DNA from 3 places in the Kosakonia beeri genome. Region 2 is predicted to be linked to each of the others. Evidence: predicted binding sites of a transcription regulator. Region 2 holds the regulator's gene; each other region holds the start of a gene.

The links. Region 2 encodes CRP, which controls carbon source genes, mostly activating them, when cyclic AMP is high. Its sites were predicted from a motif close to ATGTGANNNNNNTCACAT; they were not measured.
Positions count from the first base shown of each region.
Region 1: a site for CRP is predicted at 1,540-1,557, ahead of deoC (deoxyribose-phosphate aldolase). Genes of this name have one in related genera too.
Region 3: a site for CRP is predicted at 6,305-6,322, ahead of rhaS (HTH-type transcriptional activator RhaS). Genes of this name have one in related genera too.

Region 1 is NZ_CM135106.1:4,182,064-4,190,038, reverse strand. Features, by position in the region: gene ACUY4S_RS19775 (YjjI family glycine radical enzyme) at 1-1,430, opposite strand, end outside; gene deoC (deoxyribose-phosphate aldolase) at 1,683-2,462, shown strand; gene deoA (thymidine phosphorylase) at 2,560-3,882, shown strand; gene deoB (phosphopentomutase) at 3,934-5,157, shown strand; gene deoD (purine-nucleoside phosphorylase) at 5,220-5,939, shown strand; gene lplA (lipoate--protein ligase) at 6,024-7,040, opposite strand; gene ACUY4S_RS19745 (YtjB family periplasmic protein) at 7,091-7,735, opposite strand; gene serB (phosphoserine phosphatase) at 7,854-7,975, shown strand, end outside.
Region 2 is NZ_CM135106.1:446,011-453,985, forward strand. Features, by position in the region: gene ACUY4S_RS02095 (cytosine deaminase) at 1-289, shown strand, start outside; gene ppiA (peptidylprolyl isomerase A) at 442-1,014, shown strand; gene ficA (FicA/YhfG family antitoxin) at 1,108-1,275, shown strand; gene ACUY4S_RS02110 (putative adenosine monophosphate-protein transferase Fic) at 1,268-1,870, shown strand; gene pabA (aminodeoxychorismate synthase component 2) at 1,902-2,465, shown strand; gene argD (bifunctional acetylornithine/succinyldiaminopimelate transaminase) at 2,553-3,773, shown strand; gene ACUY4S_RS02125 (YccS/YhfK family putative transporter) at 3,763-5,841, opposite strand; gene crp (cAMP-activated global transcriptional regulator CRP) at 5,890-6,522, opposite strand; gene ACUY4S_RS02135 (OsmC family protein) at 6,856-7,260, shown strand; gene ACUY4S_RS02140 (phosphoribulokinase) at 7,304-7,975, opposite strand, start outside.
Region 3 is NZ_CM135106.1:4,808,162-4,816,136, forward strand. Features, by position in the region: gene yiiM (6-hydroxyaminopurine reductase) at 1-124, opposite strand, end outside; gene ACUY4S_RS22735 (dihydrodipicolinate synthase family protein) at 284-1,177, shown strand; gene kdgT (2-keto-3-deoxygluconate transporter) at 1,237-2,220, opposite strand; gene sodA (superoxide dismutase [Mn]) at 2,469-3,089, opposite strand; gene rhaT (L-rhamnose/proton symporter RhaT) at 3,378-4,412, shown strand; gene rhaR (HTH-type transcriptional activator RhaR) at 4,413-5,261, opposite strand; gene rhaS (HTH-type transcriptional activator RhaS) at 5,335-6,171, opposite strand; gene rhaB (rhamnulokinase) at 6,477-7,946, shown strand; gene rhaA (L-rhamnose isomerase) at 7,943-7,975, shown strand, end outside.

The sequences.
Region 1 (7,975 bases), 1.2 Mb from region 2:
CGGAATTTCTCCAGATCCGAAAGACGCACCATATAACCGGTTACCCGCACAAGATCGTTACCCGCGATGTTGGCGGTAAACTCTCGCATACCAGCCTTAAAGGCCCCGAGGCAGAGCTGAACCAGCGCCTGCGGGTTGCGTTTGATGGTTTCGTCGAGGGTCAAAATGTCGCTGATCCCGGCACTGTACCAGGCGTGATGCGGTGCCACGGTAAGGAGATGTGTGATCGGATCCGGCTCATCGCCATAGGGCAGACGTGCGCCCGGCGTTGTGCCGATATCTGAACTGATCCCCGACTGTGCATGCAGCATGGCGCGCTGCCGCCAGCCATAGCTCACTGGCGTGTTATCGACGAATGTTGCAAGGGCTTCGCTGATACGGTAGCCGATCGCATTGGCCTGTTCATCTTTGCCGTAGCGTGCTCCGGACCCGGCTTTATCACAAAGAATATTTACTGCTTCAGCCAGCCCGAACAGGCCAAACATGGGCACAAAACGATCGGCATCGATCAGACCTTCCCGGACCAGGAAGCTATGCTCAAAGAAACCTGATTCTTGATAGAGGAAGTCGCAGCGGGCATTGATAACTGCCATTTGCTGGCGGCAGTAATGCGGTAACTGGTGCGTGAAAAAATCCTCCAGCGAGTCACTGCCTTCAGCAATGATTTTCAGATTGAGCCGCACCAGTGTGCTGCCGCCCCCGCCGAGGGGCAGCGAGTTGTAACAACTGACAATGCCATAGCCGCCTTTTGTGAAAATATTATCATGCATCGGGCCGTTAGCGATGTGGGGTTTACTGCATGAGCAGATATTACGCGCGACTTCGAGCAGCAGATCATCTGGCGTAATTTGCGGATCGTAAATAAAGGTGAGATTGGGCGCAACCTGCTTCAACTCTGCGTCGGCTCGCAATATGGCTCGCGTAACAGGGCCATCAAACGGGCCAATGTTCGCATGCATAAACGCATCGGGCAGTGTGCGGTCGAGATAGCGCCAGAAACGTTTTATTCGGATATCGATTTCTTCTTGTGTTAAAATTCTAACATACGGTTGTAGCAACGCATCCAGTTGTCCGAGGTAGACCGGCATTGCAGTGACGGAAGGCACATGGTGATAGAGGATGGTCAGCATCGACAAGGCATCATCCAGGTCACTGGCACCTTCCAGCTCCAGCCACGCGGAGCCATTCGCGAGAAATTTGGCGTAATCCGGCAGGACATAGCGTGGTTTGTACGGGGCATGGCCTTCGAACATATCGCAGACCGCGCCCTTATCAAGCGCGGCGCGCGCGGTTTCTGGCAGGGCCGGATACGGCAGGCTGTTTTCTGCCTCCAGCGCCAGAAAATGGCGCTTCTGTTCCGGGGTTAGCGTCGGGCTGGTGACTATCTGCTGGCAGTGCGACAGCAAAAAGGGATCAACAGATATGGACATCATTGTTCCTCTTGTTCCTTACGGGGAAGAGGAGTGTATGCAGGACGGGGCGCCTCCCTTTTTGATCCGCGTGGCTCCCCGGGCGATTACCGGCAGATTGAAGCTAAAAATTTGATGAATGTCTCATTATGGTTTTGCAAGCGTGAATTAAGTTTTCATTAACTGTGATGGGTGTCGAAGTGTAACGGTGGGTTAATGTTAGAATAGTAACAGACCCGAACAAGAAATCGGCAATGAGCCGTCGGAGAGATTATGACTGATTTAACTGCAAGCAGCCTGCGTGCATTAAAACTGATGGACCTGACCACCCTGAACGACGATGACACTAACGAGAAAGTCATCGCCCTGTGTCATCAGGCGAAAACGCCCGTCGGCAACACGGCGGCAATCTGTATTTATCCACGTTTTATTCCGATTGCACGTAAGACGCTGAACGCGCAGGGTACGCCGGATGTACGTATTGCGACGGTAACCAACTTCCCGCACGGTAACGACGACATTGAAATCGCGCTGGCGGAAACCCGCGCGGCGATCGCTTACGGTGCCGATGAAGTGGATGTGGTCTTCCCGTACCGCGCCCTGATTGCCGGTAACGAGCAGGTAGGTTTTGATCTGGTAAAAGCCTGCAAAGAGGCCTGCGCTGCGGCCAGCGTGTTGCTGAAAGTGATCATCGAAACCGGTGAACTGAAAGAAGAGGCGCTGATCCGTAAAGCGTCTGAAATCGCCATCAAAGCAGGGGCGGATTTCATCAAAACCTCGACCGGTAAAGTGGCGGTCAATGCGACGCCAGAGAGCGCACGCATCATGCTGGAAGTGATCCGTGATATGGGGGTGGAAAAATCGGTGGGCTTCAAACCCGCAGGCGGTGTGCGCAGCGCGGAAGATGCACAGCAGTACCTGGCTATTGCTGATGAATTATTAGGTGCTGACTGGGCCGATGCCCGTCACTACCGTTTTGGCGCGTCCAGCCTGCTGGCGAGCCTGCTGAAAGCGCTGGGCCATGGCGACGGTAAGAGCGCGAGCAGCTACTAATAATGGTCTGATAGCGTGTTGCTTATCAGGCTGACTTAACCCATGTTTCGCCGGGCCTGTTCTGGTGCCCGGCCGTATCTTTCCTCAGGGGGTTACCTTGTTTCTCGCTCAAGAAATTATTCGAAAAAAACGCGATGGTCTCGCACTGAGTGATGAAGAAATCCGTTTTTTTATCAATGGAATTCGCGATAACACTGTGTCCGAAGGGCAAATAGCTGCGCTGGCAATGACCATTTTCTTCCACGATATGATCATGCCTGAGCGCGTCTCGCTGACCATGGCGATGCGGGATTCCGGCACTGTGCTGGACTGGAAGCATCTCGATCTTAACGGCCCGGTAGTCGATAAACACTCTACTGGCGGTGTGGGCGATGTGACTTCGTTAATGCTGGGCCCGATGGTGGCGGCTTGCGGTGGCTATATCCCTATGATTTCCGGGCGCGGACTCGGCCATACAGGCGGTACGCTCGATAAACTGGAAGCGATCCCAGGTTTTGACATTTTCCCGCAGGACAGTCGCTTCCGCGAGATTATTAAAGAGGTGGGTGTGGCGATTATTGGCCAGACCAACTCGCTGGCACCGGCAGACAAACGTTTTTATGCCACCCGCGACATTACCGCAACGGTGGACTCCATCCCGCTGATAACGGCATCGATCCTCGCCAAAAAACTGGCGGAAGGGCTGGATGCGCTGGTCATGGATGTGAAAGTGGGCAGCGGGGCATTTATGCCGACCTACGCCCTTTCTGAACAGCTGGCTGAAGCGATCGTTGGCGTGGCCAATGGCGCAGGTGTACGAACCACCGCATTGCTGACAGATATGAACCAGGTGCTGGCATCCAGCGCGGGCAACGCCGTTGAAGTGCGCGAAGCCGTGCAATTCCTGACGGGCGAATACCGTAACCCGCGCTTGTTGGACGTCACCATGGCACTCTGTGTTGAGATGTTGATTTCCGGCAAGCTGGCGAAAGATGACCATGAAGCGCGGGCAAAATTGCAGACGGTGCTGGATAACGGTAAGGCGGCGGAAATTTTTGGCCGTATGGTGGCGGCACAAAAAGGCCCAACGGATTTTGTCGAAAACTACGACCACTATTTGCCGACCGCGACGCTGAGCAAAGCGGTATATGCGGATCAGGAAGGCTTTATTACCGCCATGGATACCCGTGCGCTGGGGATGGCGGTGGTATCAATGGGCGGTGGCCGCCGTCAGGCGACAGACAGCATTGATTACAGCGTCGGTTTTACCGGGATGGCGCGCCTGGGGGACAGTGTTGATGGCCAACGCCCGCTTGCGGTGATCCATGCGAAGGACGAAGCCAGCTGGCAGGATGCGGCAAAAGCGGTAAAAGCCGCGATTGTGGTAGGTGACAACGCACCAAAAGAGACACCAACAGTCTATCGCCGCATCACCGAATAGCGATATACTGATCTGATCGCTTTTTTACAAAGCACAAGGTACGGAGAACATATGAAACGTGCATTTATTATGGTGCTCGACTCGTTCGGCATCGGCGCGACGGAAGACGCGGAGCGCTTTGGCGACGTGGGTTCCGATACCCTCGGCCACATTGCAGAAGCCTGTGCTAAAGGTGAAGCAAATACCGGTCGTCACGGTCCGCTGAACTTACCGAATCTGACCCGTCTGGGTCTGGCGAAGGCGCATGAAGGTGCGGCCGGTTTCATCCCTGCCGGGATGGACGCCAACGCCGATATTATTGGCGCTTACGCATGGGCGCATGAACTCTCGTCGGGTAAAGATACCCCGTCAGGCCACTGGGAAATTGCCGGTGTACCGGTGTTATTTGACTGGGGCTACTTCAGCGACACCGAAAACAGCTTCCCGCAGGCGCTGTTGGATAAACTGGTGGCGCGCGCTAATCTGCCGGGTTATCTCGGCAACTGCCACTCCTCTGGTACGGTGATCCTCGACCAGCTTGGCGAAGAGCATATGAAAACCGGCAAGCCGATCTTCTACACCTCGGCGGATTCGGTATTCCAGATTGCCTGCCATGAAGAGACGTTTGGTCTGGATAAGCTGTATGAGTTGTGCGAAATCGCCCGTGAAGAGCTGACCGAAGGGGGTTACAACATCGGTCGTGTCATTGCGCGCCCGTTTGTCGGTGATAAAGCGGGTAACTTCCAGCGTACCGGCAACCGCCATGATCTGGCCGTTGAACCGCCATCAGCCACGGTATTGCAAAAACTGGTGGATGAAAAAGCGGGGCAGGTGGTTTCTGTCGGTAAAATTGCTGATATCTATGCGAACTGCGGTATCACCAAAAAAGTGAAAGCCACCGGGCTGGATGCACTGTTCGACGCTACCGTGAAAGAGATGAAAGAAGCGGGTGATAAGACGATTGTCTTTACTAACTTCGTTGATTTTGACTCATCATGGGGCCATCGCCGCGATGTGGCGGGCTATGCGGGCGGTCTGGAACTGTTTGACCGTCGTCTGCCGGAGTTGATGGAATTGGTCGGTGAAGACGACATTCTGATCCTCACCGCTGACCATGGCTGCGATCCGACCTGGAAAGGCACAGACCATACGCGTGAGCATATTCCGGTACTGGTTTACGGTCCAAAAGTGAAACCCGGTTCGTTGGGCCACCGTGAGACGTTCGCGGATATTGGCCAGACAATCGCCAAATACTTCGGTGTGTCTGATATGGAATATGGCAAGGCCATGTTCTGATGATTTTGGGCGGGAGTTTCCCGCCCTTTCCGTTTTACGACAACGATATAAAGGAATAGACGATGGCTACCCCACACATTAATGCAGAAATGGGCGATTTCGCTGACGTAGTGCTGATGCCCGGCGACCCGCTGCGCGCGAAGCATATTGCTGAAACTTTCCTCGAAGATTACCGCGAAGTAAACAATGTACGCGGCATGCTGGGTTACACCGGTACCTATAAAGGCCGCAAAATCTCTGTAATGGGCCACGGTATGGGCATTCCGTCCTGCTCTATTTACACCAAAGAGCTCATTACCGAGTTCGGCGTGAAGAAAATCATCCGCGTGGGTTCCTGCGGTGCTGTGCGTATGGATGTGAAACTGCGTGATGTCGTGATTGGCATGGGCGCATGCACCGATTCCAAAGTGAACCGCATTCGTTTCAAAGATCATGATTTTGCAGCGATTGCTGATTTTGACATGGTGCGTAACGCGGTTGACGCAGCAAAAGCGCTGGGTGTGGATGCGCGCGTGGGCAACCTGTTCTCTGCCGACCTGTTCTACTCCCCGGACGGTGAAATGTTCGACGTGATGGAAAAATATGGCGTGCTGGGTGTAGAAATGGAAGCGGCGGGTATCTATGGCGTGGCGGCAGAGTTTGGTGCGAAAGCGCTGACTATTTGCACCGTTTCCGACCATATCCGCACCCATGAACAGACCACCGCTGCGGAGCGTCAGACCACGTTCAACGACATGATCAAGATTGCGCTGGAATCGGTCCTGCTGGGCGACAAAGCGTAATTCTCTCTTCAAAGGGCAGTTTCTCTGCCCTTTTTTATCACTTCATTGATCTGTTTACGTGCAGGGCATCTCTGTCTTAGACCGTTAACGCACCGCGCCGGCAACCCACGCGGAAAGCTGGCGTAGCTCCTGTTCTTGTTCGGGAAAATCAACCTGCAGCGCGTCACATGCCTGCGCCAGCATATCCGCCCGGTAGAGACAGCCCTGTAAACGAGCAGCCAGCGCTTCCAGCGGTGCCGGGTTCAGGCTATCGGTAAACACTTGCGTGCGGGTGATATGCCCTTTCTCGACATCGAAATGCAGCTCCACGCCGCCCCAGCTAAAACGTTCATCCAGCAGGTGGCTAAATGCAGGCGCCTGGCCAAAATTCCACTCCCAACTGCTCTGGCGGGCAAAGGTTTCGGCGAAGTTTGGTAAATCCGGTGTGTTGGCCGGCGAGATCACCTCTGCGTCGACACGCTCACCGTAGTAAGCAAAAAAAGCCTCAGTGACAGCCTGGCAAACCTGCTCGTGAGTCATTCCCGGCAGCAGCTCCACCAGGTTGGCGACCCGCCCTCGCACCGAGGTAATGCCTTTGGCTTGCAGTTTTTTCTGGTCCGGATTGAGGTAATCTGCCAGGCGGCTGAGATCGGCATTCAGTAGCAGTGTGCCATGGTGGAAACCGCGATCTTTCGTCTCGCGGTACGCCGACCCGGACACTTTGCGATCGCCTTGCGTTGTTTTCACCACCAGATCATTACGGCCGGAGGCTTCTGCGGTCACGCCCAGTGCGTTCAACGCATTGAGGACAATCGCCGTCGAAATGGTTTTGTCGTATTCCGGTTTCCCGGCCATAAAGGTAAAGCAGGTATTACCGAGATCGTGGAATACCGCGCCGCCGCCGCTGCTTCTGCGGGCCAGCCGCACGTTATCTTCCTCCATGCGCCGGGTGTTGCACTCTTTCCACGGATTCTGCGCCCGCCCGATCACAACGGTATCGGCATTACGCCACAAGAACAGCACGCGCTGGGTGGCGGGCATCTGGCGGAAAATGCATTCCTCAACCGCCAGATTAAACCAGGGATCGTACGAGTCAGAGATAAGCAGACGAAGCGTCGACATAGTAGATTTCCTTTCTGTAACCTTCAGTTATCTTACCGGGAGCGCCGGGGTTACTCTTTCTTTTCGTGCTCTTCCTCTTCCGGCACCGGTTTATTGGCCGTCAGCAGGAAAGGGGATTGCTGCCAGCGGGTGCGTTTACCCTGCAATAGGGTGCGCGCCAGAATCACACCCAGCGCCAGCGATAACAGCAACATCAGGCGCAGAATATTGGTGGTGTTATCCACCTGCTTTGCTTCCGTTGCCAGAGTATGGGTATCGAGCGTTAGCCGCAAATATCCCAGCGGGCCGCTTTTGCCCTGAATGGGTTCGACGATTTGCTGATTAAAATAGCCACCGGCTTTTTTGCCATCCAGCGCCAGACGGTCGCGCACATCAATGCTTTCGCCTGAGCGGGCAATCAGATCGCCTTGCGCATCGTACACGCCGGCATCAAGAATGCGGCTCTCTTCTGTTAACTGGCGCAGCACAATATCGATGCGTTTCTCATCCGGCGTTTCGGTACGCATTAACGGTGCCAGGTTCAACGTTACCTGGCGCGCCAGCGTTCGTGCCAGTTCTTCCAGTTGCGGATTGCGCTGGCGCTGGTGGTTTTGACTAAACCAGGACGCGCCCTGCATGAGCGCCACCAGCAATGCCAGACAGATGAGGACGGTCACTGCGCGATGCAGCCGAAATTTAAGTTTTGCGCGAGCCATATTCCACCTGTTGAAAATTTGAGGCTTAATGTTGCCAGAAGCGCTGGTTACAAGGTAGCCTCATGCGTTATTTTCCCTTCCTCTGCTTTCTGGCGCGAACGTTTTTACAGGAGCTTTAATGCCGAACAGTTTGACCTGGTGCGATCTGCCCGATGATGTTTCTCAGTGGCCAGGATTGCCGCTCTCTTTAAGTGGCGATGAGGTGATGCCTCTCGATTACCACGCCGGCCGCAGCGGCTG
Region 2 (7,975 bases):
TTGTCAGTTAATGGGGTATCAGCAAATTGAGCATGGGTTGCATTTAATCACTCATAACAGCGCCAGAACCTTTGGCCTGACGGATTATGGGATTGCCTCCGGCAACCCGGCGAATATGATCATTTTGCCTGTTGAGAGTGGCTTTGATGCCGTGCGTTGCCAGGCGCCGGTACGCTGGTCGATTCGTCAGGGGCGGATCATTGCAACAACGCAGCCTGCGCAGTCCTGGATCCAGACCGATAGCGGTGGAGAAACGGTTATTTTCAGCCGTCATAACGCACAATCTTGACGGCGTGCCAGGCCGCGCATCCTTGGCGGGAACCGGTCTGGCGTTACATATGTTTCCAAATACGTAAAATTAAGTAAAAGGCTGGCCTGCTGGCTGACTGCTCTTTAGAATCAAGCCACTCGCTTTCTTTACTGCTTCGTTAAGGAAACCTAATGGTTAAATCGACTCTGGCGGCTGTTGCGGCTGTTTTTGCCCTTTCTGGTCTCTCCTCTGCTGCATTTGCGGCTAAAGGCGACCCTCACGTTCTGCTCACCACCTCTGCGGGTAATATCGAACTGGAGCTGAACAACCAGAAAGCCCCTGTGTCGGTGAAAAACTTCCTGGATTATGTGAATAACGGTTTCTACAACAACACCACGTTCCACCGTGTGATACCGGGCTTTATGATCCAGGGTGGCGGTTTTAACGATCAGATGCAGCAAAAGCAGCCGAATCCGCCCATTAAAAACGAAGCCGACAACGGCCTGCGTAATACGCGCGGCACCATCTCTATGGCGCGTACCGCTGATAAAGACAGCGCGACCAGCCAGTTCTTTATTAACGTTGCGGATAACGCCTTCCTCGATCATGGACAGCGTGATTTTGGCTATGCGGTATTCGGTAAAGTTGTGAAAGGCATGGATGTGGCCGACAAAATTTCTCAGGTGCAGACACATGATGTCGGCCCGTACCAGAATGTCCCGTCAAAACCGGTAGTTATCCTCTCTGCCAAAGTATTACCGTAAGTCTCCTCAACACGGGCTACCCGGCCCGTGTTTCAGTTCCCTCCCTGCGTAACGCAAAATTGCTGCTTATACTTGTGGCAAACAGGGGGCGCCATGACGAAAAAACTCACCGACAAGCAAAAATCCCGTCTCTGGGAACAGCAACGCAATATCAATTTCCAGGCCAGCAGGCGGCTGGAAGGCGTGGATTCGGAATTGATCACACTGACTGCTGAAGAGGCCAGCGCGCGGCTTGAAGAGCTCAGGAGGCACTATGAGTGAAAAATTTGGCGACGGGCGCGACCCTTATCTCTACCCCGGACTGGATGTAATGCGCAATTTGTTGAGCATCCGCCAGACGCAACGACTGGAGCAGGCGGCGTATCAACTGACGGCGTTGCGCGCAGCGACGCTGGAACTGGGCCCCCTGGCGCGTGGTCTGCCACATCTTTGTGCGATCCATCATCATCTTTATCAGGATGTGTTCGACTGGGCCGGGCGTTTTCGGGAAGTGGATATCTACCAGGGCGACACGCGTTTCTGCCATTTCGAATATATCGAAAAAGAGGGCAACGCGTTGATGCAGCAACTGGAAGATGAAGAGTGGCTGTGCGGCCTGGAGAAAACCGAATTTGTGGCGCGACTGGCGCACTACTACTGTGAAATTAACGTGCTGCACCCATTCCGTCTTGGGAACGGCATTGCCCAGCGGATTTTCTTCGAACAACTGGCGCTGCATGCGGGGTTTTCCGTCGACTGGCGGGGGATCAAACCTGAGCGCTGGAGTGCAGCTAACCAGAGCGGAGCGATGGGCGATTTAGAGCCTCTGTACGCGATCTTCAGCAAAGTGGTAAGCGAAGCCAGCGAAAGCGGGTAAACTAGCGCGGTTTGCTATCCCAGAGGCCGCCATGATCCTGCTTATCGACAATTACGACTCTTTTACCTGGAACCTGTATCAATATTTTTGTGAACTGGGTGCGCATGTAGAAGTAAAACGTAATGATGACATAGAGCTGGCGGATGTCGCCCGCCTTGCACCAGCCAAAATTGTTATCTCCCCCGGCCCTTGTACGCCTGATGAATCCGGGGTTTCGCTAGAAGTGATTCGTCACTACAGCGGCACATTACCGATCCTTGGTGTCTGCCTTGGCCACCAGGCCATTGCGCAAGTTTTTGGCGCAACCATTGTGCGCGCCGCGAAAGTAATGCATGGCAAGACCTCACCGGTAACCCACCATGGCACCGGTGTGTTTGCCGGGCTTAATAATCCCTTAACCGTTACGCGTTATCACTCATTAGTGATCGATCCGCCAACCTTGCCCGATGAATTCGAGGTAACGGCCTGGAGCGAAAGCGGTGAAATTATGGGGATCCGTCATCGGTATTGGGATCTGGAAGGCGTGCAGTTTCACCCGGAGAGCATCCTTAGCGAGCAGGGCCATCAGTTACTGAAAAACTTCCTCTTACGCTGATTTCTGGTTGCCATGCAGTGATTTTTTATGCATATTTCGTGATTATATTTTCATAATCATTGCAACACTAAACTGGATGGGCAAGCCATGGCAACTCAGCAAGACGCGGTAACACGTGCAAACTTCGATGACGATATTCTGCCAATTTACGCACCGGCCGAGTTTATCCCGGTCAAGGGAAAAGGCAGTCGCGTGTGGGATCAGCAGGGTAAAGAGTACGTTGATTTTGCTGCGGGAATTGCGGTGACGGCTCTGGGACATTGCCATCCGGCGCTGGTCGAGACGCTAAAAACTCAGGGTGAAACACTGTGGCACACCAGTAACGTCTTTACCAACGAGCCTGCGCTGCGCCTGGCGCGCAAGTTGATTAATGCCACCTTTGCCGAGCGCGTGGTGTTTATGAACTCCGGAACGGAAGCTAACGAGACAGCATTCAAGCTGGCGCGTTTTTATGCATCGACGCGCCACAGTCCTTATAAGACCAAAATCATTGCTTTCCATAATGCTTTCCACGGGCGATCACTGTTTACCGTAAGCGTCGGCGGCCAGCCGAAGTATTCCGATGGTTTTGGCCCGAAACCGGCAGATATCATCCACGTCCCGTTTAACGATCTGCACGCGGTAAAAGCGGTGATGGATGACCACACCTGCGCAGTGGTGGTGGAGCCAATCCAGGGTGAAGGCGGCGTGACAGCGGCAACGCCGGAATTCCTCCAGGGCCTGCGCGATCTGTGCGATCAGCACAATGCGCTGCTGGTCTTTGATGAAGTGCAGTGCGGCATGGGGCGTAGTGGCGAACTGTTTGCTTATATGCACTATGGTGTGACGCCGGACATTCTCACCAGCGCAAAAGCACTGGGTGGTGGTTTCCCGATCAGCGCTATGCTCACCACGCATGAGATTGCCAGTGTTTTCCATGCCGGTTCACACGGTTCTACGTATGGCGGAAACCCGCTGGCGTGCGCCGTTGCCGGCACCGCATTCGACATTATCAATACGCCGAAAGTGCTGAATGGCGTGAATGACAAGCGGCAGCTGTTCGTTCAGCAGTTACAGCACATTGATGAAAAATTCGACCTGTTCAGCGACATTCGCGGCATGGGGTTACTGATTGGCGCGGAACTGAAACCTCAGTACAAAGGTCGCGCGCGTGACTTCCTGTATGCCGCTGCCGGGGCGGGTGTGATGGTACTGAATGCCGGGCCGGATGTAATGCGTTTTGCGCCGTCGCTGATTATCGATGCGCAGGATATTGAAGAAGGGCTAAATCGCTTCGCGGTAGCGGTAGATAAAGTGATCAACGGTTAAGGCGTCTCTTCAGCCAGATACCATGATGTGGGCGCTGACGCCATGCCACCGACGAAATAGTGTGCATGGTGTTCAGATGCCCCACTATACGTTGCAGGTGCTGTTCCAGCGTGCTCATTGGCCCGTGGGTCAGCGTCTCCGGCGACTCCAGAATATTTGCATCTCCCGACTCGCCAGGCCCATCGTATTCCAGCCGCTGCTGACAGCGTTGCAGCGCAATTTCACATGACTGTAGGTAGCGCTGCGCCAGATCCGGGGTAAGCATGGTGTGCTCGCGTGCAAGCGTCGTCATGGCGTTGATATGTTCAACAATAAACTGGCTGTGCGTCACCCACAGCTTCATATCTTCCAGGTAACGGGTGTTGAAGCCCGGCTCCTGCATAGCCTGATTCAACGAGTTGAATAGCGCATTATGCGCCTGGTTTACGCGCATTCTCTGCCATGCCAACGGTGTTGGCTGCGGATTGTCGCTGAGGATCAGGCGGAGGGCCTCCTGATAAGTTTCCAGCGCATCATGGGCGTTTTGCCGCAGCAGGCCGCTTTGCCACTGTGGCCACAACCAGACCATGCCACCAAAGGCAATCAGGCAACCTATCACGGTGTCGATAAATCTGGCGACGATAAACTCCTCGCCATTCAGCGTCAGCAACTGCAGGGTGTACACCGCAGTTATGGTAAAACCGACCATCGCCCAGCCGTAATTCTTGCGGATAATGAGATAACTGATCAGCGTGATCAGCAGCATCGCCGCCAGCGTATATCCCTGTGGTACGTGGAAATGCAGTGTGATACCCGCAATCACCAGACCTGCAAGCGTGCCTGCAGCACGGTGCACAATGCGAACCCGTGTTGCGCCGTAGCCATTTTGCGTAACAAACATCACGGTCATCATGATCCAATATGGCTTGGGTAAATGCAGGGCGCTGCCCATCAGGCTGGCAACACTGAGCATGACGCTAATGCGTGCGGCATTGCGAAGTGCGGAAGACTTCAGTGAAAGATAACTTTTTAACGCCGGGATCAGAGGCAGGCGGCGCTGCGTTTCAGCCATTAAATCCCGGCTGTACAGAGGGCGTTGGGTGCGTAAAACGCGGGCGATACGGCTAAAGTGCCAGGCGCAAAAATGCCCGACCGGGTTATCCGGATGCTGGCGGGCGATTTTCTCCAGCGCACCAACCTGCTTATCCATCGTGAAACGCGTAGGGTATCGGTGATAGAGAATATCATCGGCCAGCACACGCAGGCGTGCAGCAACGGTTTGCGCATTCCAGCGTATCACCTGCTCGGCATGGCTTTGCTCCACCAACTTTTGCACTTCTTCTGGCTGGTGCAAACTGACAGAGATGTGCTCTTGTAGGTCCAGCGCGACCTGGAACACGCGCAACATACGCTTGTAATCATTGTGCTGGTTCGCGGCCAGCATATGCAGTTGCTGATAACACTGACTTATCATATCCACGACTTTTTGCTGGCGGGCCAGCAGCGGTGGCAGGGCGGTTTCTGGATCTTTGTGCTGCGTCAGCAGGCTGTATTTGGCTTCGCAGTAGTCCGCCAGTTCACGGTAAAGCAGGCTTATCGTTTCATGCAGCGGTTGTTCCCGCCACATCCAGAACCAGAACCAGTTAAACAGCCCGTACCACAAGGTACCAAGCGCATAAATCAGTAACGGTTGCCATATTGGCATACTGCCGGCAAGGCTCAGGGTAAAGATGGCAGCAATCAGCGAGGCCGGGAGTAACCGCCCATGCAGTGCACTGATTTCGGCGGTCACGCCAAGTAATAATGTCATGCCGGTGAGGATCAGCGGCAGGGGCAGGTTCTCTGCAAGCAGCAGTTGTACCGCGAGGCTGCATCCTGCAAACAGCGAGCCGCCAATAATCAGGCGTTTAAAGAAACGTTTATGGGGGGTATCAAGACCTGCAATGTTGCAGCAGGCGGGCACGAGGGAGAACAGCAAACCTTGTTGCAAATGACCGACGATTAAGCCGATGGCCACAGGCAAACATAACACCAGCGTTTGCCGCAGTGCGTAGTTGATTTCGGGGTGATAAATCAGCCTGCGCCACATGAGAAAACAAAAACGGCGCACCGGATAAGCGGCGCGCCGTTTTGTCGATTAACGGGTTCCGTAAACCACGATAGTTTTACCGTGTGCGGAAATGAGATTTTGATCTTCCAGCATTTTCAAAATACGGCCCACTGTTTCGCGCGAGCAACCGACGATCTGACCAATTTCCTGACGGGTAATTTTAATTTGCATACCGTCCGGGTGAGTCATTGCGTCTGGCTGTTTCGCCAGGTTCAACAGCGTTTGGGCAATGCGACCTGTCACGTCAAGGAACGCGAGGTTGCCGACTTTCTCTGAAGTGACCTGCAGGCGACGCGCCATTTGCGAGGAAAGGCGCATCAGAATGTCCGGGTTTACCTGGATTAACTGACGGAATTTTTTATAGGAAATTTCGGCCACTTCACATGCGGTCTTAGCGCGTACCCACGCACTGCGCTCCTGACCTTCTTCGAACAGGCCCAGTTCACCGATAAAATCTCCCTGATTCAGGTAAGAGAGGATCATCTCTTTACCTTCTTCATCCTTGATCAGCACTGCCACTGAGCCTTTAACGATGTAATACAACGTTTCCGCTTTTTCACCCTGGTGAATCAGCGTGCTCTTCGACGGGTACTTATGAATGTGGCAATGAGACAAGAACCATTCGAGAGTCGGGTCTGTTTGCGGTTTGCCAAGCACCATGCGCGATTATCCTCTGTTATAAGCTGTCACCAGACACAGGATGTGCACCCTGCCCCTGGGGTTGCAATCTATACACGTTATCGTTCGACTTTGTGTATTCGCTTCCAAATCCTCGGAAGTGGACCGTCAGCGTCATCTGCGGTCTCTAAAGTGTGATGTCAGGCGTGTCTGCGTGACATCCATTTTTTCTGTAGCATCCAGATTGTTTTAGCATAGCTTTAACCGCCTGTCTCCTGGTGTCTCGCTTCAGCATGACGCAGGTCGCCTTCCGTTGCGACTTTTCTTATGTACGCGTAATCTGTAAAGAAAATTGCCACTTCGGAGTAAAGAAAAATGCAGGCACGTGTGAAATGGGTTGAAGGGTTAACCTTCCTCGGTGAGTCCGCCTCGGGCCACCAAATCCTGATGGATGGCAACTCAGGCGATAAAGCACCAAGCCCGATGGAAATGGTGCTGATGGCCGCAGGCGGGTGCAGCGCCATTGATGTGGTGTCTATCCTGCAGAAAGGGCGCCATGACGTTACCGACTGCGAAGTGAAGCTGACCTCAGAGCGTCGCGAAGAAGCCCCGCGTCTGTTCACCCATATCAATCTGCACTTTATCGTCACCGGCAAAGCGCTGAAAGATGCTGCGGTTTCCCGTGCGGTGGATCTCTCTGCGGAGAAGTACTGCTCCGTGGCGTTGATGCTGGAAAAGGCGGTGAACATCACCCATTCCTACGAAGTCATAGAAGCCTGATGTGCTCAGCCCGGTAGCGTGGCGTTACCGGGTTCCCCTAACGCTATTTTATCTTTTTCCCTTCCATCAACCGTTGCACCAGCGGCGTCATGATTAGCTCCATCGCCAGCCCCATTTTTCCGCCAGGCACCACCAGCGTGTCCATATGGGAAATAAACGAGCCTTGCAGCATCGCCAGAAGCCATGGGTAATCAATCCCTTCCAGATTACGAAAGTGGATCACCACAAAACTTTCATCCAGCGAAGGAATGCCTTTCGCGGCAAAAGGGTTCGAGGTATCCACGGTTGGTACACGTTGAAAGTTGATATGCGTGCGCGAGAACTGCGGGGTAATAAAGTTAATGTAATCTTCCATGGAGCGTACCACGGAATCCATTACCGCTTCGCGCGAGTGGCCGCGTTCGCTGGTGTCGCGCACCAGTTTCTGGATCCACTCCAGATTAACAATTGGCACTACGCCGACCAGCAAATCAACATAACGTGATACGTCATGCTGTGGGGTGACCACGCCACCGTGCAGCCCTTCGTAAAAAAGTACATCTGTGGGTTCAGGCAATGGCTGCCAGGGGGTAAACGTACCCGGTACCTGGTTCCAGGGCACGGCTTCATCGTAGGTATGGAGATACTTCCGCGCCTGACCTTTGCCGGTCTGGCCATATTCGCTGAAGGTCTGTTCGAGCAGGCCAAAATCGTTAGCTTCCGGCCCGAAGTAACT
Region 3 (7,975 bases), 560 kb from region 2:
CGCCCGCCAGCCCTGCCCCGGTGAGCATCAGTTCACCTTCAACCTGTAATTTTGCGATAGCGCTTGGGCGACTGCCCGCGTAATCCCTGACTTTACCCATAAACACATCAACCGGATGGCGCATTTTCTCTCCTTAGATTTTTATCTGTCACGCTGTTAACTTCGATTTTTTTACCCGGCAAACACCCAGAAATGCGACATTGGTTGGCTTGCCGCCGCACAAGACGTGCTATCACTTACTTGATATTTGAAACGCCATTTCATTCATCAAGGAGACTCTATAATGAGCCAGGTAACCCCTTTCTCCGGCGTCTGGTGTCCTTCTATTACGCCAATGGACAGCGCAGGACGGATTGATTTTAACGGATTGCGTCAACATCTCGCACGCCTAAGTGCGGCGAAAATCGACGTAATATTGTTGATGGGCAGTATTGGCGAGTTCGCCTCCCTCTCACTCGAAGAACGGCTGCTGTTGATCCGCGAAGCTCGCGCAATGTCTTCCGGCGTCATGGTCGCCAATGTCTCTTCGACCTGCTTTAACGATATGCTGTTGATGGCAGCAGAAGCGTACAGCGCAGGTTACCAAGCGGTAATGGCGCTACCGCCTTATTACTATGGGCAGACTGCCAGGCAATTATTGAACTATTTTCGCGCACTGGGTAACGCGTTCAGCGGCAAATGGTTTGCGTATAATTTTCCGGCACGAACCGGCTGTGATTTAACGGCAGATTTAGTGGCGACGCTGGCGGCGGAGTTCCCGAATTTTGCCGGTATCAAAGATACGGTGGATTGCCAGTCGCACACCCGCAATATGATCATTGCCACCCAACAAGTGCGCTCCGATTTTGCGGTCCTTTCCGGTTATGACGAGTACTACATTCCCAATTTGCTGGCGGGTGGCGCCGGGGTGATCTCCGGGCTGAACAACGTGATGCCGGAGCTGTTTGTGAAAGCTCGCGAAGCCTGGCAGCAAAAGGATTTAGCCGCGCTGGAGATTGTGCAACGCGAAATCGGCAAATTTATGGCGATTTATGCCATTGGCGATGATTTTGTCACCACCATTAAAACTGTGGTTTCGCGTAAGTTCGGTTATTGCACGCCAACTGCACGCAACATGGGCGGAGCGCTTAACGAAGACCAGTGCAATATTATTGATCGGGTTTTTGGCACCCAATAATGTCGGATGGCGCAACGCTTAACAGATCTGGCACATGCGTAGCGCCATCCAGGTAAGGGTTATTTCACCGTATTGCGTATTATGATTTCCGCCTCATTGCCTTTCACTTTACGTGACCAGAGAGACGTCAAAATCGGCACCAGAACTGAGGTGACAATTACCGAGGTCGCCACCAGAGCAGTCGCTGCGGGTGCCATCGCTTTAAAGTCCGGCACCATTTCAGCAATCAGCACCGGCGTGGCCACCGCAGCACCCGCAGAGCTGGAGGCTGCCAGCCCGGCAGTGCCATCGCCACCGCCAATCATTTTGTCGGCAATGATCAGCGGAATTCCGGTAATTACAATCACCGCCAGCCCCAGCAGAATGCCTAACAACCCGGTTTGAGCAATCACGCTTAAATCAATGGTATTACCCAGCGCGAAAGCAAAAAACGGGATCAGGGTCTGTACGGCTTTACTGAAGAACTCTCGCAGTTCCGGATCCAGGTTCCCTAACGCGAAGCCGACCAGAAAGGGCAACACAGCCCCCACGAACACGTGCGGCTCGAAGGAGGCGATCCCAGCGGTACCAAGGATAATCATTGTCATCAACGGCCCGGATTCGAGCGACATCAGCACAAAGGCCCCGGCTTCCTCTTTGGTGCCATATTGCTGCATGATGGATGCATAAAGCCCGCCATTGGTCATATCCATCGAGGCCACCAGCGCCAGCGTCGACAACCCGGCAAAGAAACCCGCCTCTACGCCATGCGCGGGGATTAAGCGTGACGCAACGGCGGCCACTACCCATGCCACGGCGATTTTTGTCACCACCAGCGTACCGGATTTACGCAGTACCGTCCCGGTAGCGCTCAGCTTGATCGACGCCCCCATGCAGAAAAACCACACCGCCAGAATCGGCACCGTGCCGGTGATCATCCCGTTTGTGAAGGAGCCGAAATATTTTCCCGCACCGGGCGCAAAAGTGTGGCACAACGCACCGATAAACAAGGGAACCAGCATCATACCGCCCGGAATTCTCTCTATTGCACGTTTGATTTGCATATATTCACCTGTCGTCAAAACCCACTGATTTTGCTGCGCCGACCGAGGGACGCTCAGCGCTGATGACAGGATGTTAGAACCACTTCGGAGAGGGAAAAGTGATCAACCGTACATAACAAAACATTATTTCATTATTTTAGGATCAATGTTTTTATTAGCTAGCGCGCTCACACTTTGCCATAAAAAAACCCCCGTCGGCAGTGCCTGGCGGGGGTTTATCTCACCTCAGGGTGAGCGACGAAATCGTCTTATTTTTTCGCAGCAAAACGGGCAGCAGCTTCGTCCCAGTTCACCACGTTCCAGAACTCTTTAATATAGTCCGGGCGGCGGTTCTGGAATTTCAGATAGTAAGCATGTTCCCACACATCCAGGCCCACGATCGGGAGGCCGGACGCGCCAGAAATCGCTTCGCCCATCAGCGGGGAATCCTGGTTTGCTGTCGAAACGACCGCCAGTTTGTCGCCTTTCAGCACCAGCCACGCCCAGCCGGAACCAAAGCGGGTTGCAGCCGCTTTTTCAAATTCAGCTTTGAAGTTATCAACGGAACCGAAGTCACGTTCGATAGCGGCTTTCAGATCACCCTGCAGGGTGGTGCCTTTTTTCAGGCCTTTCCAGAACAGGCTGTGGTTAGCGTGGCCGCCTGCGTTGTTACGCAGCACGGTTTTTTTATCTGCTGGCAGCTGATCCAGCTTGGTGATCAGTTCTTCAACAGGCAGATTTGCGAACTCCGGCAGGCTTTCCAGCGCTGCGTTTGCATTGTTCACATAAGTCTGGTGATGTTTGGTGTGATGGATTTCCATCGTTTGCTTGTCGAAGTGCGGTTCAAGGGCATCATACGCGTACGGCAGAGCAGGCAGTGTATAGCTCATGATCATCTCCATTAAAGGTAAGCGGCTACTGTGTTAATGCCGCGTAAGCAGTTGGTTCATTATAGTTAATTAAATGATATTGAAAATGTTTATCAATGCCGTAGTTTTTATAAGGTTATAACTTTTGGTTATGTTACTGAAATTGTGAAGCCGCTCACCTCCATAACGCGCTCATTGCCAGCTCCCGCCGTTACGCGGCAAACGCCTCAAGGTTAATCCTGCGCCTGATTTTTACACTCATCGGGTCGGCTGCTCGTATCCCGGCGATAAAAACAAAGAGGATCCAAAATGAGTAACGCGATTACGATGGGTATTTTATGGCATTTGATAGGTGCGGCCAGTGCAGCCTGTTTCTATGCCCCGTTTAAAAAAGTGCAACACTGGTCCTGGGAGACCATGTGGTCAATCGGCGGCATCGTCTCCTGGTTGATCCTTCCCTGGACTATCAGCGCGCTGTTATTGCCTGATTTTTGGGCTTATTTCAGCTCGTTTAATGCCTCCACACTACTGCCAGTGTTCCTGTTCGGCGCCATGTGGGGTATCGGCAACATTAACTATGGCCTGACCATGCGTTATTTGGGCATGTCGATGGGCATTGGTATCGCGATTGGCATCACCCTGATTGTCGGTACGCTAATGACGCCGATTATTAATGGTAACTTCGATGTGTTAATTGGCACCCCTGGCGGTCGCATGACGTTGCTCGGCGTGCTGGTTGCCCTTGTTGGCGTGGCGATTGTGACGCGTGCGGGCCAGTTGAAAGAACGCAAAATGGGCATCAAAGCAGAAGAGTTCAGCCTGAAAAAAGGGCTGGCGCTGGCCATTATGTGCGGCGTGTTTTCCGCTGGCATGTCCTTCGCCATGAATGCCGCAAAACCGATGCACGAGGCCGCAGCAGCACTGGGAATCGACCCGCTATACACCGCATTGCCCAGCTATGTGGTGATCATGGGCGGCGGTGCGCTGGTAAACCTCGGCTTCTGTTTTATTCGTCTGGCAAAAATGAAAAACTTGTCGATAAAAGCCGACTTCTCGCTGGCAAAACCGCTACTTATTAGTAATGTTCTGCTGTCCGCGTTGGGTGGGTTGATGTGGTATTTGCAGTTCTTTTTTTATGCGTGGGGTCACGCACGCATCCCGGCCCAGTATGATTACATCAGTTGGATGCTGCACATGAGCTTCTATGTGCTGTGCGGCGGTATCGTTGGGCTGGTTCTGAAAGAGTGGAAAAACGCCGGCCGCCAGCCGGTCGGGGTTCTCAGTCTGGGTTGTGTGGTGATCATTGTCGCCGCCAACATCGTTGGCCTCGGCATGGCCAGTTGATCAGGCTGCAATACGACTACGATGACGCCACTGACCTGGCGTCATCCCTACCTCACGACTAAACACCACCGAAAAGTAGTTACTGTCTTCAAACCCGCATTGCATGGCGATTTCGCTGATCATCTGCTCAGAATGCTGCAACAGGTACTGCGCATGGCAAATACGCAACTGACGCAAGTAGTGGTTGATGGTCATTCCGGTCTGGGTGCGAAACTGCTGACGCAACGCCCTTTCACTGCACTGCTCCTGCTCGCAAAACTGCTCCAGCACAAAACTGCGGTTCAAACTACCGGACAACGCAGTGATCAACTTATCCAGCAGGGCTTCACTGTGGGTGGCCGCAAGATTATCGGTGGCGAAACGGTGGCGTTTTAGCGTCAATATGAGCTGCGCGAACAGTGTTTCCGCCATGAGATTGTCGAGCGGATCGGGCCTTGCGCTCTCATGCTCAAGTTGCGTAATGACCTGCCGCGCCTGTGCCATACCTGTGCTACCAATACGCCAGTGCGGTACCCAATTTGAGCCATGCAGGCCGGGAATATGCGCTGCCCAATCAAGATTTAAGGTCAGCCGTTCCGGACAATAGATAATATTTTGCAGCACCAGATCGTTAACCGACGCGTACGAATGGCAATCTTCCGCACGGATATAAAACAAATCACCGCGGGTAATGCGGTAAGGGCGACCATTAAGCACATGCAAACCGTTGCCGCGCCATACCAGCACCAGTTCATAAAACTCATGGGTATGTTCGGCAAAGACATTTTGCGGATAGCGATCCGCCACCGCAACGGCCTGGCCAGCGCGGGGAAAGAAGTCTGCTTTACGAAGGATTAACTGACCTGCCACAACGCCACCTCTGCCGTGAACAACCTGCCATTATTAGCGGATCCACGGCAAAAAATCGGTGATAGCCTTCTCGTTACTGAAGCAGCATATCACGCCCCTGACGGATATCGCGCGGCGACCAGTTGAACTCACGACGGAACAGCGTTGAGAAGTGGTTGCTGTCGCCAAACCCACAACGGAAGGCAATATCCGTTACGCTGTCATCGCTATGGCGCAGCATATGGCGCGCTTTAATAAGCCTTAACCGGTTGAGGTAGCGCTGCGGCGTCAGGCCCGTAGAATGCTTCATCTGGCGGTGCAGCGTGCGCAGTGAGAGCGTAAAGTGTTCCGCCAGCGTTTCCCAGCACACATCTTCCGCAAAGTGATCTTCCAGCCACAACATCAACTGATTCAATCGGGCATCATTATTCACCGCCCCTTCTTGCAGGCTGCTTTTACGCAATAAAACCAGCAACTGCATAAACAAGATCTCACGGTTGGCAATGCCATGGGTGTCCATTTCGCTATCCGACGCCTCCATCTGACCGATGATGGCACGAACCTGCGTAAGCGCCTGCTGATTCACCCGCCAATGCGACGGATAGTGGCCATCCTGCTCTTGCGGTAAAAGCTGATTCAGCCCCGATAAAAACTGGAATGCCTCCGGCGAACGGTACAGAACATTCGTCAGGCAAAGGTTATCAGTATGTTCATACAAGTGCCGGTCATGGTCGCGCACAAAGCACACTGTACCGCCGCTGATGGTGTAGGGCTGACCGTTAAAAACATGAATGCCGGTACCATGCTCAACGATCACAATTTCATGAAAATCATGATGATGCTCAGGGAAAGCCGCCTGGGGTAATCGCGGCTCAATGGCAACAGGTGATTTACCTGACGGGAAAAAATCCACGCTATGAAGTACGGTCATACTTGCCCCCAACCCAACAATGAGAAACGTTCTCAAAATAGTAATTAAGGGTTCTCAACCTCACCTTAAATTTTCGACACTATTTCGCGCATAGCCTGCCGTTTTTTCAAGAAACGGCGGGAAAGATCGGGAAATGTGGCCAGGGTCACAATGGCCGAAAACCCCGCCATAACTGGAAACTGTGAACTCTCTCACGTTCATCTTTGCTTTCTTGCCAGCGCTAAATCGCCGCTGTCCGTAACAAGAAGGTACAACGCCTCGCCCTTTTTTAGACTGTTCGCAATGACTCTAAGAAGGACCCGCTCATGACTTTTCGCCATTGTGTTGCCGTTGATTTAGGCGCGTCCAGCGGACGCGTCATGCTGGCGCGTTACGATCGCCAACAACGCACACTTTCGCTTCGCGAAATCCACCGTTTCGTTAACTGCCTGCAAAAGGTTGAGGGTGTTGACTGCTGGGATATTGATAGCCTGGAAGCCGAAATCCGCTTCGGTCTGCAAAAGGTGTGTGAAGAAGGTATTCAACCTGACAGCATCGGTATCGACACCTGGGGCGTCGACTATGTTTTGATAAACCGCCATGGTGAACGTGTCGGCCTGCCTGTTGCCTACCGCGACAATCGTACCGACGGCATCATGAACCGTGCGATGCAAGCACCGGGCAAAACCGACATTTATCTGCGCAGCGGCATTCAGTTTTTACCGTTCAACACCCTGTATCAATTGCGGGCGCTGGCGGAACAGCAGCCTGAATTACTGGAGCAAGCCGATCATGCTCTGCTGATCCCGGATTACTTTAGCTACCGTCTTACCGGCAATCTGAATTGGGAATATACCAACGCCACCACCACGCAACTGGTCAACATCAACACAGATAACTGGGACAGCACGCTGCTGGACTGGGCTGGCGTTCCTGCACGCTGGTTCGGCACGCCAACGCACCCGGGAAATGTGATTGGTCACTGGGTGTGCCCGCAGAATCATCGCATTCCAGTCGTCGCTGTCGCCAGTCACGACACCGCCAGCGCCGTTATTGCCGCACCGCTGGCAGATAAAGATGCTGCGTATTTATCGTCAGGCACCTGGTCGCTGATGGGTTTTGAGAGCAAAACCCCTTACACCAGCGAGAACGCGCTGGCGGCCAATATTACCAACGAAGGCGGTGCAGAAGGGCGTTATCGGGTGCTGAAAAACATCATGGGGCTCTGGTTGCTGCAACGCGTTCTGAAAGAGCAAAGCATTACCGATCTCCCGGCGCTGATTGCCCAAACGGAACAGATCGCCACGTGCTGTTTTGTCATCAATCCAAACGATGAGCGCTTTATCAACCCGGACAATATGAGTGCCGAAATCCAGGCCGCCTGCCGGGAAGCAGGCCAACAGGCCCCGCAAAGTTCGGCTGAACTGGCGCGCTGTATTTTCGACAGTCTTGCGCTGCTGTATGCCGACGTACTCGGTGAACTGGCGAGCCTGCGCGGTCACCCCTTTACCCGTCTGCATATTGTCGGAGGCGGCTGTCAGAACCAGCTACTGAACCAGTTGTGCGCAGACGCCTGCGGCCTGCCAGTGATCGCTGGCCCGGTTGAGGCCTCCACGCTCGGCAATATCGGCATTCAACTGATGACGCTGGATGAACTGACCCACGTTGATGACTTCCGCAAGGTGGTCGTCGCTAACCACGACCTGATCACCTTTACCCCCAATCCTGATAATGAAATCGCCCGCTATGTCGCGCGCTTTCAGCAAAAACGACAGACAAAGGAGCTTTGCGCATGACCACTCAACTTGAACAAGCCTGGGAAATT